One region of the Mesorhizobium calcicola genome, then DNA from elsewhere that is predicted to be linked to it. Evidence: predicted binding sites of a transcription regulator. Region 1 holds the regulator's gene; the other holds the start of a gene.

Region 1 (4,720 bases):
GCCGGCCGCATAGCCCTGTTCGAAGGCGAACGGACGCGCATGGCCCCACCAGCCGCTGAGCGGCTGGTGGACATCGCCATGGTGGCGCTTTGCGGCATAGATGAAGGCCGGCGAACCCGGGCCGCCATTGAGGTACTTGTATGTGCAGCCGACGGCGAAATCGGCATTGGCGCCGTCCAACTCGACCGGCAAGGCACCCGCCGTGTGGCAGAGATCCCAGACGATCAGCGCACCGGCCTGATGGGCCTTGCGCGTCAGCGCCCCCATGTCGCGCAACTGGCCGGACTTGTAGTTGACGTGGTTGACCAGGATGACGGCGACGCGCTCGTCGATCAGATCCTCGATATCAGGCGCATCGACGCCTTCGAGCCGCAGCACAGTACCCGGTCGCGTCGAGACGACGCCTTCGGCCATATAGAGGTCGGTTGGAAAGCTGGAGCCCTCGGCGACGATGACCGACCGGTCAGGCCGCATCGCCAGCGCCGCATGCAGCACCTTGTAGATGTTGATCGAGGTCGTGTCGCAGACCACTGTCTGGCCGGCTGCCGCGCCGATCAGCCGTCCCAGCTGGTCGCCGAGCGCGACCGGCATGTCGAACCAGCCAGCGGTGTTCCAGGCGCGGATGAGATCCTGCGCCCATTCCTGTGTCGCGGCCTTCTGGATCTCGTCGAAGACAGCGGGTGAAGCGGCACCCAGCGAATTGCCGTCGAGGTAGATCACCCCTTTCGGCAGGACGAAGCGATCACGCATGGAGCGTAGCGGGTCCGCGGCATCCATCGCCTCGATTGCAGCGAGATCGAGAGTTGCATTCATGATCGACTACCCCAGCGCATGGCCGTGCTCGGATGAACACGTCGGGTGAAACCGTTGGCCGATCATGGGCAGTCCCGTGGGCACTGTCAAACATTATATATAATTTACGGAATGAAAGGCTTTCATATATAATTACCATCCAGACAAGTATGGATGGAGCGATGCTGGACAATGAGCACTTCTCGAAGACGGAAGCAGCTTACAGGCTGCTGCGTCGCGATATCCTCACCACCCGTCTGAAGCCCGGCGCGCCGCTCAAGCTGAGCGCGTTGCGCAACAGCTACGGCATTGGCTGGACACCATTGCGCGAAGCGCTGTCGCGGTTGGAGGCCGAACGCCTGGTGACCGCCATCAGCAATCGCGGCTTTGCCGTCGCTCCGGTCTCGCGCACCGAACTTGAAGACCTGTCGCGCGCGAGGGCGGTGGTTGAGCTGCCGCTGCTCCAGGAATCGATCGAGAAGGGCGGCCGTGCATGGGAGGATGCCGTCGTCGCTGCCCATTACCGGCTGTCGCGCTGCAAGACCGCAGTCGACGACCCGTCCGATGAAGTGGTCGACGAATGGGATGAAAAGCACGAGGCTTTCCACGCGGCACTGCTCAGCGCGGCAACGTCCGCCTGGCTGCTGACCTTCCATTCTACGATCGCCGATCAGTTGCGTCGCCATCACCGCTTCCTGGGCCTGGCGCCAACATTGCGGGCGGTTGCCGGCCTGCAGCATGGCTATGAAGAGGCCGTGGCGGCATTGCGCAGGGCCGTCGCGATCGAACACCACACGGCGCTCATGGAGGCGGCGCTGGATCGCAACGTCGAGCGTGCGAAAACCCTGATGACCGCCCACATCGGCTATACGCTGCATGTCTATGTCCACGCCGGCGATGGCACAAACGAGCGCTGACTGCCGGCGATGAACAAGGGCAAGAAATTTGCGATTTCTCCGGCAAAGAAAGTTGGCATTTTGGCTTCGTTTCGTTCACGGCAAACAAACGGCCAGAAAGGTGTAGTGCCGGCCGATCGAGGTCTACCGGCAGGTGATACCAAGCCTCGGTGCAGGGGGTCGGCCACAGGCCATTAACCAAACAATTTCAATGCAGGCAGCTGCGCCACGGTTGCAGTCGGTGGTCTATCGCGGCCCGCTCCCAGGCGCCAAATAATTTCAGCCGCCTTAACAGATTCATTAAACTTTAAACGGTTGCGGAACACAACTGGAACAGATAGTGTTTGTTCTGGGTTTGTTTTTTCGATTCTGGTTTCAGACAATGGGGGTCGCCATGCTGACGCGCAAGCAACACGAACTGCTGATGTTCATCCATGAACGGCTCAAGGAAAGCGGCATTCCGCCGTCCTTCGACGAAATGAAGGAAGCACTCGACCTCGCCTCCAAATCCGGAATCCATAGGCTGATCACGGCGCTGGAGGAGCGCGGCTTCATTCGCCGGCTCCCCAACCGGGCACGCGCGCTGGAAGTGCTGCGGCTGCCCGACTCGATCGCGCCCGGCCTCAACGCGGCTAAAAAGTTTTCACCAAGCGTCATCCAAGGCAGTCTTGGGCAAGGCGGCGTTGGCCGGCAAATCAAGCCGGCGCTTTCGCGGACGCCTTCGGCTGGCAATGACGACGATGTGGTCTCCGCCGTGTCGATCCCGGTCATGGGCCGCATCGCCGCCGGTGTGCCGATCGATGCCATCCAGCACCAGACGCATTCGATCTCGGTGCCGCCGGACATGATTATGGGCGGCGAGCACTACGCCCTGGAGGTCAAGGGCGATTCGATGATCGAGGCCGGCATCTTCGACGGCGATACCGTCATCATCCGCAACGCCGATACGGCCAGCCCCGGCGAGATCATCGTGGCGCTGGTGGATGAAGAGGAAGCGACGCTGAAGCGGTTCCGCCGCAAGGGCGCCTCGATTGCTCTCGAAGCTGCTAACCCAGCCTATGAAACCCGCATTTTCGGACCGGACAGGGTCAAGGTGCAGGGCAAGCTCGTCGGACTGATCAGGCGCTACTGAGCAGGGCTTGCATCCGGCTTTTCGGGTTTGCGGTAGGGCGGCAGCCCCCTCGCCTCGCGCGAAAACTTGCGCTGCGTGTGCCAGGGCCGGTATGGGCTGTCCACAGCGAAGCTGATCGTCGCCGGCGTGGTCGCCGACTGTCGATCGAAGAAGACGGCCGCACTGCCTTTGCGAGCCAGTTGTCGTTTGGTGATGACGAGCACCAGCGGGTTGTGACAGGGGTCATAGGCCGTGGCGTCATTGATGACGATCAGATCGGCAAAGCCGCAGGCTTTCCAGGCATCGTTTCGGTCTTCGACATGCGCGATGATCGCACCGGACGGATGCTTGGCGAGACAAACGCCGGATGTGCAGTAGAAAGGCGCTCCCGGCGGCATTCCGGCGGCATCCGCTATATCGAATTGCCCGTCTCCGTTGCTGAACACCTCCGGCATGACGATGGTTTCGGATGTCAGCGCACGTTTCCAGTTGTCGACTGTGAATTCGTTCGGACGTGCGCGGCTGACCGCGAGTTCGCCGCCCCCGATCGGCAACGCAACCAGCCTGGCGTCCTCCGAGATCAGCACGTCCGGTGTTCGCACATCCGAGACGGTCAGCAGGCCGGCAAGCGCGAATGGAAGGGCTGCGAGCCGCAGCCATGTCGTCGCCATCGTCGCAATGACCAAGGCAATCGCCACAAGCAGGACGGACTGCTGCGAAATCAACCCGACCGCATCGACCGGCGAGCGCTCGGAAATCCATCCGGACATGGCGATCATCGCCGTCAGGCCTTTGCCCATCACGTAGAGAAAGGGGCCATCGGCGCCGAATGGCATCGCCAGCGCGCTGAGGACGGCGAAAGGCATGACAACCAGCGACACGATCGGCATGATGGCCAGATTGGCGAACAGGCTGAGCGGCGACACCCGTTGAAAATGCCAGATGGCAAACAGCGCCGTGGCGCTGCCGGCGATGATCGACGTCATGGCAAGGCCGCCAGCCGCCAGCAGGAATTTTCGCGCGAGAAAGCCGGGCAGCGATCGCCGTAGCGGCGGCGGTCTCGTTTTTCCCGCACGATGATCCGACCAGCCGGCATAGGCGCCGACCAGCGCCGCGGTCGCCGCGAACGACATCTGGAAGCTCGGGCCGACCACCTCATGCGGCGACACCATAATGACGGCGATCGCCGAGATCGCCAGATTGCGCATGGTCAGCGCCGCCCGATCGAACAGCACGGCAATCAGCATCACCGCCAGCATGATGAAGCTGCGCTCGGCGGCAACGACGACGCCAGAGATGATGAGGTAGGCGGCGATCGAGAAAAGTGCCGCGGCGGCAGCATATTTCTTGACCGGACGGCGCGCGGAAAAGTCCGGAAACAGGGCGAAGGCGCCACGCAGCAAGCCCATGATTGTGCCGGCGACCAGCGCCATGTGCAGTCCGGAAATGGAGATGATGTGGTAAATGCCGGTACGCCGCATCGCTTCGTTGACGTCATCGGGAATGCCGGCGCGCACGCCGACGATCAGCGCCGCGGCGATCTCGCCCTCGGCGCCACCGACGCTGCCCCTGATATGGTCGGCGATGGCTTCACGGGCATTTTCTATCCCCGAGGCAAAGCGGGCCGACAGCGGCATGTCATTGTCAGCGCCGGCGACCATCTTTGGATTGCCGAGAAAGAACCCGCTGCCGCCGATGCCGGCGAAATAGCTGTCGAAGGAGAAGTCGTAGCTGTCCGGCCGCACCGGGCCCGTCGGCGGCAACAGCCTGGCGTAGCCGGTGATCAGGGAGCCGGCGGTGATTTCTGCCGGGATCGTTCGTGCCGAAAGCCGAACCCGCTCCGGTGCATAGCGTAAATTCGGCCGGGCGGTCGATGTCACGTCGATGGTCAGCCGGATGCGGCCGCTCTCCATCCGGTCGA
Region 2 (4,720 bases), on a different contig from region 1:
GTTCCACTACACCAATGCGGCGCCGCAGGTTCAAACCTACAACGACATCGATTGGGGCAATCTGGAAGATTATCTTCTCGACAAGGCGCAAACCTCCAAGAAGCGCCTCACGATCTTTACCGGACCGATCTACCGTGACGACGACCCGCTTTACGGGAGGACCCGCAAAGGCGGCCCCTGGCAGATTCCGCTGTCCTTCTGGAAGGTCGCGGTGCTCCAGAAATCGGCCACCAAGCCCGTCGCCGCCGCCTTCATCGTCGGGCAGACGCAATATGTCCAGGCGCTCTATGAGGCCAAGGTCTTCTCCGGGCTGAAGCCGTATACGGTCGATGAGATGCGCAACCGGCTCATTCAGACGACCGTCGTTTCAATCGAAACCGAAACCGGCCTCGATTTTTCGGCGGTCCGGTCGCTCGACGCGCATGGATCGCTCGAAGCGACGCGGCAAACCAGATGGATCAACGACATGAGCGATGTCCTGATCTGATCCGGTGTGCCGCGATCTCATTGAACAGACTGGATGAGCCATAGGAGAGCCATAAGGTTGGCGAGCGATGCGCCGGCCGGGCCGAAGGTTTTCATCCGATCATCGATGGCGGTGCCTATGACAGCGTCCCCAGCCTGCACAAGGATCATTATCCAGGCGACGGCTTCAAGCCATTCCACAGAACCTGTAAAAAATGGCACGGCGCTCGCGACTACCAAAGCCACACTGCGTGCACAACCGTACAATGCCATTGTCCGGGCGTCGCCGGTTGCGTTCTTAGCGGCAGCCAAGGAGAAACCGAGACTGACAACCGCGCTGAGAGCTGTGACCAACGCGCAAACGATGAAGGGTGCGAACATCGGATTCCATGGCTTGTGGCCGCTACACCTTACTCGAATAGCCAGGGCGGAAATCAAGTCACTCTTTGCCGCCGCCAGTTATGACGCCTTGCGCGGTCACATGCAGGACACGATGCCCTTCGACTGCCCTCACAGCTCCTTCTGCGCCAGTTCCCTGAACTCGTCGGGAACCGCGCGTGCCGCCTCCAGCGCCACCGTGCCGTAGCCGACCGCCTGTTTGCCGAAGCGCTCGCGGATCTTGTCGATGGCGCGGTCGGCGCCGAAGCGCGCCAGGCCTTTGCGCGTGCCCGGCCTGCTCTTCTCGTCGGCGAGGCCGAGCGGCAGTTCGAGCTGCAGCTCGGCACTTTCCTCAAGATGCGACACCGAGATCGCCAGCAGCGAGATCGTTTTCTCGTGCGGGTGGTCGGCAAGCACGCCGCGCACCAGGTCCCCGGCGATCTCGGCCAGCATGGTGGTGGCCGAGATCGGCTGGTCGAGCGTGATCGAGCGCGAAACAGTGCTGAGATCGGCAAAGCGCACGCGCACCGTCACCGTGCGGCCGGGCCTTGCCTTGGCGCGCAGCCGGCTGGCGACGCGGTCAGCCAGGTGCAGCAGCGTGGGCACGATGACCGCCGCCACGGCAGGCTTCTGGCCAAGTGCCGACTGGGCACCGGCCGACTGCGCGCGGCGATGCGTCTCCAGCCTTCGCGGGTCGCGGTTCCACGACAATGCGGCGAGCTTTTCGCCGGCGGCGGGACCGAGCAGCCGCGTCAGCGCGCCGCTGTGCGTCCTGGCCAGCTGGCCGATGGTCTCGATGCCGATTTCGGCCAGCCGTGCCCTGGTCGCCGGGCCGACGCCCCACATCAGCCCGACCGGCAGATCGTGCAGGAAAGCGAGTTCGGTGCCGGGGTCGACCACCACCAGCCCGTCGGGCTTGGCCACCTGCGAGGCGATCTTGGCCAGATGCTTGGTGCGCGCCACGCCGATCGAGATCGGCAGGCCGAGTTCGGCGCGGACGCGGCCGCGGATGGCTGTGGCGATCTTCTCCGGTGAGCCGAACAGATGCGTGCAGCCGGCAACATCGGCAAAGGCCTCGTCGATGGAGATGCGCTCGACCAGCGGCGTGAAATCGTCGAGCACTTTGATCGCCGCGTCGCCCAGCCGCTGGTAGTGGCTGAAATTGCCGCCGACGAAGATAAGCTGCGGACAGAGCTCGCGCGCCTTGCGTCCCGGCATGCCGCCGCGCACGCCGAAGGCGCGCGCCTCATACGAGGCGGCAAGCACGACGCCGCCGCCGACCGCGATCGGTTTGCCGCGCAGCGACGGATCGAGCAACTGCTCGACGGAGGCATAGAAGGCGTCGAGATCGGCATGCAGGATGGTGGCTGTCGTTTCCATCCCGACCGCTCATCCGCAGTTGCTGATAGATCGGAACATATGGAGAACAAAGCGCGCACGACTGTCAAGCGATATGTCCGCGTCCGGTGGTATCAGCTGCGTTCTTCAACACAAATTGCACAGTCGTGTCGGATCGCGGTTTTCAACAGCGTCTTAAAGACAGGCAACGAGACTGTCAGCATGCGCCAGAGTGCGGAAGGAGGACGAAATGACCGACCACATCATCGCGCCTTACACGGATTGGTTTGAAGCGCACAAAGCGCATCTCCAGAAAGAAAAGGCGTTTACGCGCCAACGCCAACAACTCGCGGCGGACCGGCGAGCACTGCCCTGGTTGCGGATCGACAAGCCCTACGAGTTCGATACGACCCAGGGAAGGAAATCGCTGGCCGATCTCTTCAAGAGCCGCAGCCAGTTGATCATTTATCACTTCATGTTTCCGCCCAATGCCGACTATCGGTGTACCGGCTGTTCATTCCTTTGCGACCACATCGATGCCGCCAACCAGCATCTGATGCATCACGACCGCCAAGGCAGGGCGTTGCCCAGCTGCGCGGCGATAAATGGATAGTCATCGACCATCATCATACTCATCGTGAAGACGGACCCAATCGCCCAGCGTATGCGATGGCCCATTTTCATTGCGGCCGATGGGAGTCAGGTCGTCGGTCTCCGGGCGTCTTTCAGAGCTTCGGCGATCATGTGTTCGCCAGATGCTCAGCCCGCAACGCCACCTTCATCCGCTCCAGCGCCGCCTCGCCACCCGCCGCCAGTTCGTCGGCGATCCGGGCGAGCTTGTCGTCGGCCTTGCGGTGCTTGCTGCCCCAGGCGCCGAGGGTCGCCAGCACGGGCAGCAGGTCGACGCCTGCCTCCGTCAGCCGGTAGACCGTCTTCAGCCCATGGGTCGGGTCGTCGCTGCGGGTGAGGATGCCTTCGTCCTGCAGCGTCTGCAGCCGCTCGGCCAGCGTGCGCGAGGAAATGCCTTCGTCGGACTGCAGGAATTCCCGAAAATGCCTTTTCCCGGCGAAGATCAGGTCGCGGATGATGAGCAGCGTCCAGCGGTCGCCGAGCAGCTCCAGCGACAGGTTGATCGGGCAACCGGATTTTTCGCGCGTCGACATCTCTATGGTTCCATTTGTAAATCACTTTACTATTGACACTGTTTTGGTCTTGCGTCAATGGTTCCAAATGTAAACCGTTTTGCCTGGTGGCGGCGCGCCGGCACAGGCGTTCACCCGCATCCATGAGCCCTGACAAACCGAGGAGATCGACGATGAGAAAGCTGATCCTGCAGATGCAGATGTCAGTCGACGGCTTTGTCGGCGCCAATCAGGACCATCCCTGGCAGCTCTGGGAATGGGCCGACGACAGTGCCTGGGACGACGCGCTGAAGCAGGATTTCAACGCCGTCTTCGCCGGCATCGACACCATCCTGCTCAGCCGCAAGATGGCCGAGGAGGGGTATCTGACCCATTGGGGCAATGCGGCGAAGAAATTTCCGCGCGATCCGTTCTATGCCTTTGCGCAGCGCATCGTCGACGCCCGGAAGGTGGTGCCGAGCGACAAGCTCAAAGCCTCGCGATGGGAGCGCACGACGGTGGCCAGCGGCGACCTGTCGCGCGAGGTGAACGCACTGAAGGCGGGCGAGGGCGGCGACATAGCCGTCTTCGGCGGCGCCGGCTTTGCCTCCGCTCTGATCGCGGCCGGGCTGGTCGACGAGTTCCAGCTGTTCGTCAACCCGGCGGTGCTCGGCGCGGGGCGCCGGATCTTCGACCGTGGCGGTTTCAAGACCCTGCGGCTGCTCGGCTCGAAAGCCTATGCCTGCGGCATGGTGGTCAACCGCTACGCGCTGGCGGGATGACCGGAGGCAGGGCGAAGGCGTCTTGCCGATAAAAGATGCTTCCGGTGGAATCCTTTGCCCGCGTCTCTTCGTCTTCAAGGTGCGGTCGCCGGCAGGGCGGCTGCATCAATCCTGAACGGAGACAAGACCATGATCCTGGTGACAGGCGCCACCGGCCTGAACGGCAAGGCGATCGTGCGCGAGTTCGCGCGGCAGAAGCATGAGGTGAGGGCGCTGGTGCGAGATCCGGCCCGGGCATCGGCGGCGGGCCTCGACGAGCTTGCCGGTGTGCAACTGGTCGAGGGCGACATGCGCCGGCCTGAAACCCTGGGCGCTGCACTCGACGGCATCGACTGCGTGCTGATGATTTCGACCGCCACTGAGGATATGACCGAAACGCAGGGCCGCTTCATCGACGCCTGCAAGCAGGCCGGCGTTGCCCATGCAGTGAAGTTTTCCGGCGCGGAATCCAACATCGGCTATGACGCGACGAAATTCCGCTTCACGCGCATGCATGAGGAGATCGAGCGCTATCTGGAAGGGGCAGGCATGGCGTGGACGCATCTGCGCCCCAGCCAGTTCATGCAGGTCTATCTGCGCGACGCGCCAACCATTGCCGCCGAGGGCGCCTTCCATCTCGCGCTCGGCGATACCGAG

The links. Region 1 encodes LexA, which represses DNA repair genes until DNA is damaged. Its sites were predicted from a motif close to TGTTCNNNNTGTGTTCNG; they were not measured.
Region 2: a site for LexA is predicted at 2,255-2,272, ahead of dinB (DNA polymerase IV). Genes of this name have one in related genera too.

What each region holds. Positions count from the first base shown of each region.
Region 1 covers NZ_JBHUGY010000066.1:16,882-21,601, reverse strand. Annotated here, with positions in the region: gene kynU (kynureninase) at 1-813, opposite strand, end outside; gene ACFSQT_RS34135 (GntR family transcriptional regulator) at 975-1,709, shown strand; gene ACFSQT_RS34130 (hypothetical protein) at 1,883-2,071, opposite strand; gene lexA (transcriptional repressor LexA) at 2,083-2,820, shown strand; gene ACFSQT_RS34120 (ComEC/Rec2 family competence protein) at 2,814-4,720, opposite strand, start outside.
Region 2 covers NZ_JBHUGY010000014.1:87,483-92,202, reverse strand. Annotated here, with positions in the region: gene ACFSQT_RS07205 (DNA/RNA non-specific endonuclease) at 1-487, shown strand, start outside; gene ACFSQT_RS07200 (hypothetical protein) at 505-846, opposite strand; gene dinB (DNA polymerase IV) at 976-2,223, opposite strand; partial or broken gene ACFSQT_RS07190 (DUF899 family protein) at 2,432-2,749, shown strand; partial or broken gene ACFSQT_RS07185 (DUF899 domain-containing protein) at 2,795-2,887, opposite strand; gene ACFSQT_RS07180 (winged helix-turn-helix transcriptional regulator) at 2,922-3,344, opposite strand; gene ACFSQT_RS07175 (dihydrofolate reductase family protein) at 3,497-4,084, shown strand; gene ACFSQT_RS07170 (SDR family oxidoreductase) at 4,214-4,720, shown strand, end outside.